3 regions of the Streptomyces sp. NPDC107517 genome follow, and region 3 is predicted to be linked to each of the others. Evidence: riboswitches for the same ligand, from Rfam matches in the RefSeq annotation. Region 3 holds a riboswitch; each other region holds the start of a gene.

Evidence for each region. Region 3 has a riboswitch for cyclic di-AMP ahead of ACZ67T_RS28750 (transglycosylase SLT domain-containing protein). Riboswitches for the same ligand answer to the same signal wherever they lie in the genome.
Region 1: linked by a shared signal. The riboswitch ahead of ACZ67T_RS13050 (transglycosylase family protein) and the one ahead of ACZ67T_RS28750 (transglycosylase SLT domain-containing protein) in region 3 are both predicted to bind cyclic di-AMP.
Region 2: linked by a shared signal. The riboswitch ahead of ACZ67T_RS23730 (C40 family peptidase) and the one ahead of ACZ67T_RS28750 (transglycosylase SLT domain-containing protein) in region 3 are both predicted to bind cyclic di-AMP.

What each region holds. Positions count from the first base shown of each region.
Region 1 is NZ_JBVJPM010000004.1:492,372-494,628, forward strand. Features, by position in the region: gene ACZ67T_RS13045 (transglycosylase family protein) at 108-1,091, shown strand; cyclic di-AMP (ydaO/yuaA leader) riboswitch at 1,261-1,432, shown strand; gene ACZ67T_RS13050 (transglycosylase family protein) at 1,437-2,114, shown strand.
Region 2 is NZ_JBVJPM010000010.1:185,213-187,469, reverse strand. Features, by position in the region: gene pcrA (DNA helicase PcrA) at 1-1,004, opposite strand, end outside; cyclic di-AMP (ydaO/yuaA leader) riboswitch at 1,272-1,421, shown strand; gene ACZ67T_RS23730 (C40 family peptidase) at 1,430-2,257, shown strand, end outside.
Region 3 is NZ_JBVJPM010000014.1:47,958-50,214, forward strand. Features, by position in the region: gene ACZ67T_RS28745 (glycoside hydrolase family 43 protein) at 1-66, opposite strand, end outside; gene ACZ67T_RS28750 (transglycosylase SLT domain-containing protein) at 291-1,034, opposite strand; cyclic di-AMP (ydaO/yuaA leader) riboswitch at 1,037-1,201, opposite strand.

The DNA of each region.
Region 1 (2,257 bases), on a different contig from region 3:
GATCTCTGCTGCATCGACTTGTGACAAGCGTTCGACTCCCGCTACGTTCACCAGTCATCGCGGCACCACCCGCCGCAGCATTCCCCGAGCCACCGAAAGGCGCCTCCATGCTCACCGGGAACGGTCGTCACCGTCGCCCCCGCCAGGCTCCCGCGCTCATCGTCGCCGCGGGAGTGGCCGGCTCCGCCATCGCGATCCCTCTGCTCGGCGCGACCAGCGCGAGCGCCGCGTCGACGGCCACATGGGACAAGCTCGCCGAGTGTGAGAGCGGCGGCTCCTGGAGCGCCGATCCGGGCAACGGCTATTACGGCGGGCTCCAGTTCTCCCAGGAGGTCTGGGAGGACTACGGCGGCCTCGACTTCGCGCCGCGCGCCGACCAGGCCAGCCGCTCGCAGCAGATAGCCGTCGCCGAGAAGGTCCTCGCCGACCAGGGTCCGAGGGCGTGGCCGGTCTGCTCGGTCACCTCGGGGCTCACGGCGGACGCCGCCGCCGCCGACGTCGACCCCGGGGCGGCCCTTCCGACCCCGTCGGCGTCGGCCGGTGACTCCGGGAGCGACGACGCGGCGGACGACGCCGCGAAGGGGGGCGCGAACGACAGGCCTTCGGACTCCGCTTCCTCGGGTGCGAAGGGCAACTCCCGAGAGAAGAATCACGACAAGTCGGGTGATACCGCGGGTAACTCCTCGGATGACGCCAAGGCTGACAAGTCCGGCCGGGACGGTTCGACTTCGGCCCCCGCGACGCCCTCGCCGGAGGCCTCCGACGGCTCGGACGCGGCCACTCCGCCCGCCTCCGGACGACACCGCGGCGCCGCCGCCGCGGACGACACCGCAGACTCCCTGCGCGCCGACGACGGCTCGGGCCGCCACGCCTCACGCGGCGACGAAAACGTACGCAAGGGTGCGAATCGGAGCGAAGACGCCTATACCGTGCGCGCCGGTGACAACCTCTGGGACATCGCCGACACCCATGACGTGGACGGCGGATGGGCCGCTCTGTACGCCCAGAACAAGAAGACGGTGGGTGCCGACCCGGACCTCATCCTTCCTGGTCAGAGTCTGGATCTTGGGCTCGAATCGGGCGAAAAGTAGCGGCAGTTCGGGCTGAATGTCCGCTTTGGCGAGAGTGAGAGATGGGTCTCAAAGGCCCTGATCGTCTTTGAAATTACGGCGATCCACTGCTTACGGTCATCACCGCTCGCCACAGCGGGCCCCGTCGGATGTCACGCCGAATCCTGCCAATGTCCGTACGGGAACAGTCGTCGCGTAAGCGCCGTAGGCAGGAGCGGGGGACCCAAGGTAAGCGCCGGCCCCGGCCGTTGAGAGACGGCCGAACGACCGGCTTGGGGTTAAGTCGCACGCAGGACGTGCGACCGGGCACTCATCCGGCCCGAACCCGACAGCTCACCTCGTAGGCGTCGGTGAGGGGATCTCTCGATGCTGTTTTCCAGCAAGGGCAAGCACCGCCGCCCGTCCAAGGCCGTTCGCGTCGCCACGCTCGCCGGTGTCGCCGGTGCCGCTGTCGCCGTCCCGCTGATGGGCGCCACCGGTGCCTCCGCCGCCACCGCCTCCGAGTGGGACGCGGTCGCGCAGTGCGAGTCCGGCGGCAACTGGTCGATCAACACGGGCAACGGCTACTACGGCGGCCTCCAGTTCTCCTCGTCCACGTGGGCCGCGTACGGCGGCACCGCGTACGCCTCCACCGCCGACAAGGCCTCCAAGGCGCAGCAGATAGCCGTCGCCGAGAAGGTTCTGGCCAGCCAGGGCAAGGGTGCCTGGCCGAGCTGCGGCGTGGGCCTGTCCGCCGCCTCGACCGGCTCCGCCCCGGCCGCCGCCCCGCAGCCGGAGCGCAAGGCCGAGCAGCCGACCACCCGCAGCCAGGAGCGCAAGGCGCCTGCCGCGAAGCAGGAGTCGAAGAAGACTGTCGAGACCCCGGCCGGCAAGAAGGTCAAGAAGGGTGACGGCGAGTACAAGGTGAAGTCCGGCGACACCCTCAGCACCATCGCCGAGAAGCACCACGTCAAGGGCGGCTGGGCGAAGCTCTTCAAGCTGAACAAGGACATCGTCGAGGACGCCGACCTGATCTACCCGGGTCAGCAGCTCCACCTCAAGTAAGCAACCGGCAGCTCCACCTCAGTAAGTAAGAGGGGAGCGGCGGCCCCGGGCCGCTCGGGTATCGGCTCTCGGCGGACGGCCGGTACCACGCCAGGTTTCCCCAAGGACTCCCCGCCCCGGGTGCGCATTCCCCCGTCGCGCCC
Region 2 (2,257 bases), on a different contig from region 3:
TAGATCGACTGGTCGGCGTCACCCACGACACACAGCTCGGCCGGCGGGAGGTCGTCCGCGCGGGGCGGCTCGTCCTCCCCGCGGCCGCTGTCGGCCGACCCCACGAGCTCCCTGACCAGCGCGTACTGCGCGTGGTTCGTGTCCTGGTACTCGTCGACCAGGACGTGGCGGAAGCGGCGGTGGTAGTGCTCCGCGACGTCCGGGAAGGCGCGCAGGAGATTTACCGTCGTCATGATCAGGTCGTCGAAGTCCAGCGCGTTCGCCTCGCGGAGGCGGGACTGGTACATCGCGTAGGCCTGGGCGAGGGTCTTCTCGAAGCCGTCGGCGGCCTGTGCCGCGAAGTCCTCCTCGTCGATCAGCTCGTTCTTCAGGTTCGAGATCTTGGCGCTGAAGGACTTCGGCGGGAACTTCTTCGGATCCAGGTCGAGGTCGCGGCAGACCAGGGCCATGAGGCGCTTGGAGTCGGCGGCGTCGTAGATCGAGAACGACGACGTGAAGCCGAGCCTCTTCGACTCGCGGCGCAGGATGCGGACGCAGGCGCTGTGGAACGTCGACACCCACATCGCGTTCGCCCGCGGGCCGACGAGGGACTCGACGCGCTCCTTCATCTCGCCCGCGGCCTTGTTCGTGAACGTGATCGCGAGGATCTGGCCGGGGTGCACACCGCGCTCGCCGAGGAGGTACGCGATGCGGTGCGTGAGCACGCGGGTCTTGCCGGACCCCGCGCCCGCCACGATGAGCAGCGGGGAGCCGCCGTGGACGACGGCCGCCTTCTGGTTCTCGTTCAGCCCGTCGAGGAGGGCCGCCGGGTCGAGCGCCGGGCGTGGGGCGCCGTCCCGGTAGTACTCGTCCCTGGCCGGGGGCACGTCGAACTTCCCGTCGAACAGGTCGTCCGGAACGTGCTCCGGAGCCGTGTCGTCCTCGGGCGGCGGCGGGGCATGCTCCTCACTGGCCTTCGAAGCCGTGAGGTCCGCCAGGAAGCTGTCGTCAAAGAGGCTGCTCATCGCTCTACGAGTCTAGGCCGCCCCACTGACACCCACGGCCGTCCCGGAAACTTCCTCCGACTTCGCGGGCCCGGCCACCTCTTGTAGTGCGGTAATCACCCTCAGCGAAGGTTACCGGAGGTCACCGACAAGATTGCCGAAGGTCACGAAAATGTATCGGGCATATCGAACATCAACCTTCACAGCAGCCACACGAGTTGGCTAGCGTGCTCCGCGGGCCGCCCGTCCCCCCGCCGGCAACCGCGCCGCGAGCGGGTCGCCCCCGCTGAGTTCAGTACGCCGAGAGGCATGGAACCGGGGACCCACGACCTTTGGGGTGAATCGGCCGACGACCCGTCAGGGCACGGCCGTAGGGCAGCCTTCCGAATCTCCGCCCGAACCCGACAGCTAACCCGGTAGGCGGTCATGGGAAGGAGACGCGACCCTTGGCGTCGCACCGCAAGCCGCGCACCAGAACAGCCGGCCCCCGCACGGCCCCCGTCGTCGGCATCACCACGGCGGCCCTCACGTCCATCGCCCTGCTCTCGCAGACCGCGACCGCCGCCCCCTCCGCGCCGTCGAAGCCGAGCCTGGAAGAGGTCCAGAAGAAGGTCGACACCCTCTACCACCAGGCGGGCGTGGCCACGGAGAAGTACAACGCGGCCAAGGAGCGCACCACCAAGCAGCAGAAGCGCGTCGGCGACCTCCTCGACGACGTCGCGCAGCGCACCGAGAAGCTCAACAAGGCACGCCAGGAGCTCGGCACCTTCGCCGCTGCCCAGTACCGCACGGGCGCCGTCTCCGACACCGCGACGCTGCTCCTCGCCGACGATGCGCAGGACTACTTCGACCAGGACCAGCTGATGAGCCGGCTCACGAGCCGCCAGAAGAAGGCCGTCGACGACTACCAGACCGAGCAGGCCGCCACCACGAAGAAGCGCACGGAGGCGGCCAAGAGCCTGGAGACGCTGACCACTTCGCAGGCCACGCTCAAGAGCACGAAGAGGGACGTCCAGCAGAAGCTCGGTGACGCCCGCGAACTCCTGTCGAAGCTGACCGCCGAGGAGAAGGCGCGGCTCGCGGCGATCGAGAAGAAAAAGCAGGAGGCCGCCAGGAAGAAGGCGGAGGAGCTGGCGCGTCAGCAGGCCGAGGCGGAGGCCAAGCGCAAGGCGGCCGAGGAGGCGCGCCAGAAGGAGACCACGGGCACCGGTACCGGTTCGGGGACGGGTACGGGTACGGGCTCCGGGAGCACCAGCAGCGGTTACGCCACCAAG
Region 3 (2,257 bases):
GTCGCCGACGCGGCAGACGCTGGGGTCCGGGTGGAACCCGGGGATGACCGGGTGTGGGTCTGCCATGCTGTCTCTCTCCGTGTCGAAGCGCTTCGATTCGCGGGGAGGATATGCACGGGGGTGATGGCGCGCAAGAGGTTGGACAGGACGCAGAAGGGCCCTGAAGTCCCTACATGCTTACGGGACTTCAGGGCCAGGACATCATCGATGCGCTTCAACTGGCAGTGGCCGGGCTTCCGTTCAGCCTGGTCTGCCTGCGACGACTGCGAGCCTCAGTGTGGAACCGGCTGTCAGTACGCGCCGTTCACGTTGTCGATCGAGCCGTACTTGTCGGCCGCGTAGTTGCAGGCGGCGGTGATGTTGGCGACCGGGTCGTAGCTGTCCATGGACGTGCCGGGCACGTGGTACGCCTTGAACGTGGGGTCGATGACCTGCAGGAGACCCTTGGACGGGGTTCCTGCGACAGCGTTGGAGTCCCAGTTGTTGATGGCCAGCGGGTTGCCGGAGGACTCGCGCATGACGTTGCGGTGGATGCCCTCGTAGGTGCCGGGAATGCTGTGCTTGGCCATGATGTCCAGCGATTCCTTGATCCAGCCGTCGAGGTCGTTGGTGTACGACTTCTTCGCCGGGGCGGCCGGGAGCGCGGTCCGGGTCTCGGAGCGGTCGGCCCGCTCGGCGGACGCCCTGGTGGCTGCCGTGGGCTCGGCCGCGCTCTTCTTGCCGAGCGTGAGCTTGACGCCGGGGTGGATCAGCGCCGGGTTGTCACCGACGGTGGCTCGGTTGTCCTGGTACAGCTGCTTCCAGCCGCCGCTCACCGAGTGCTCGCGGGCGATCTTGACGAGGGAGTCGCCGGCGACGACGACGTACGTCGTGGGGGCCGCGGCGGTCTTGGCAGCCGGGGTGGCCTGCGCTGCGCCGGCGCTGGTCGCGCCGAGCACCGGGAGAGCGAGCACGGCAGCGCCGGTGCCTGCGGCGGCGATGCCGCGGCTGAGCGAGATGGACTTGGGGCGGCGGTGCTGTCCCTTTGAGGGCATGTCGAGTTCCTCTCCGTCGCCTACGAGGTGAGCTGTCGGGTTCGGACGGGAGATGTCCGGTCGCACTGCGAATGCGACTTCACCCCGAGCCGTTCCGGAAACCGGATCGGCGGCTTACCTGGGTCCCCCGCTCCTGCCGTGCGTTACCGAGTGAGTGGGAGGGATTCCGGACAGCGGCAGGATTCGGCGTTCCATCCGGATTGACGGTGACATTAGGCGAGAAAGCGCGGACAGAACAAGACCAGAATTCCCGATCGCGAAATGTGGGAGCCCTTCTCCGGCGATCAGAACCCTCCACTCTCTTTGATCGAAAACCCCAACCTTCCTTGTGCAGAAGGGAAGTGGGCTCAGCCGATCTTCGGGGCCCGCGTCCTTCCATGTGACACGGTTCACTGAATGTGATGCGGGTTGGAATGCCGGTCGATGGCGTAGCGGAGTGCGATATTTCGCCTGAATATCTAGCGAGATAGGCGGATCCCCTCGTATAGCACTAATAATGCAAAAAGGTATTTTTCATTGCAAAAATGGACATACCGCCCTGTCGCTTTCAGTGACTAAGGGGGTGTATCGCCATCAATGTCGGCCCGGTCACACGGGCCGACACGCGTCCCCGCTGCACGATTCAGGAGCCGATGTCGATCGGGATGCTGCCTGGACGTGGACCTGTGCGGTTCGCCTGAGGGGTCGACTGAGGTGAGGCCGGCGGCCGTCAGCGGAGTGCGCTTCCCGCCGGCCTGCTGGGTTCGCGGGATACCCGGGGCGGAATAGGTGAGGACTCTGATGCTGCATCCGGAAAATTCTCCGGTTCAGGATGTGTGTGATCTTAGAAGACGGTCCATATGTGATGGAGATTCAGTTGTCGATTGTCGCTGGTGTGTCAGTGAAGCTATCGGCTCGGGCCGGAAGGGGGCTGCTCAAATCCTCTGCCGACTACGGTTTTCCGGGCAGGTATCTCTCTGTGGGGGAGGCCTGTTCAATGCTGGGCCTCGGTGGTCGCTGCAGTGATGAACGGGAACCCCGCAGGCACCCGCGCCGGGTCGCATTCGAACCGAAGGTCCGCCGCGAAGAAGCGCAGGAATGGGGGTAGTTACTCGGTCGCACGGAACATGACGGCAACGTCGGAGTTGCGGCCTGCGGGACTTGGCGAATCAACGGGAAAGGCATGCACCGCGCCATGCCCAACTGCACGACCTCAACCTCGGCTTTGCCGAACAAGGCATCCG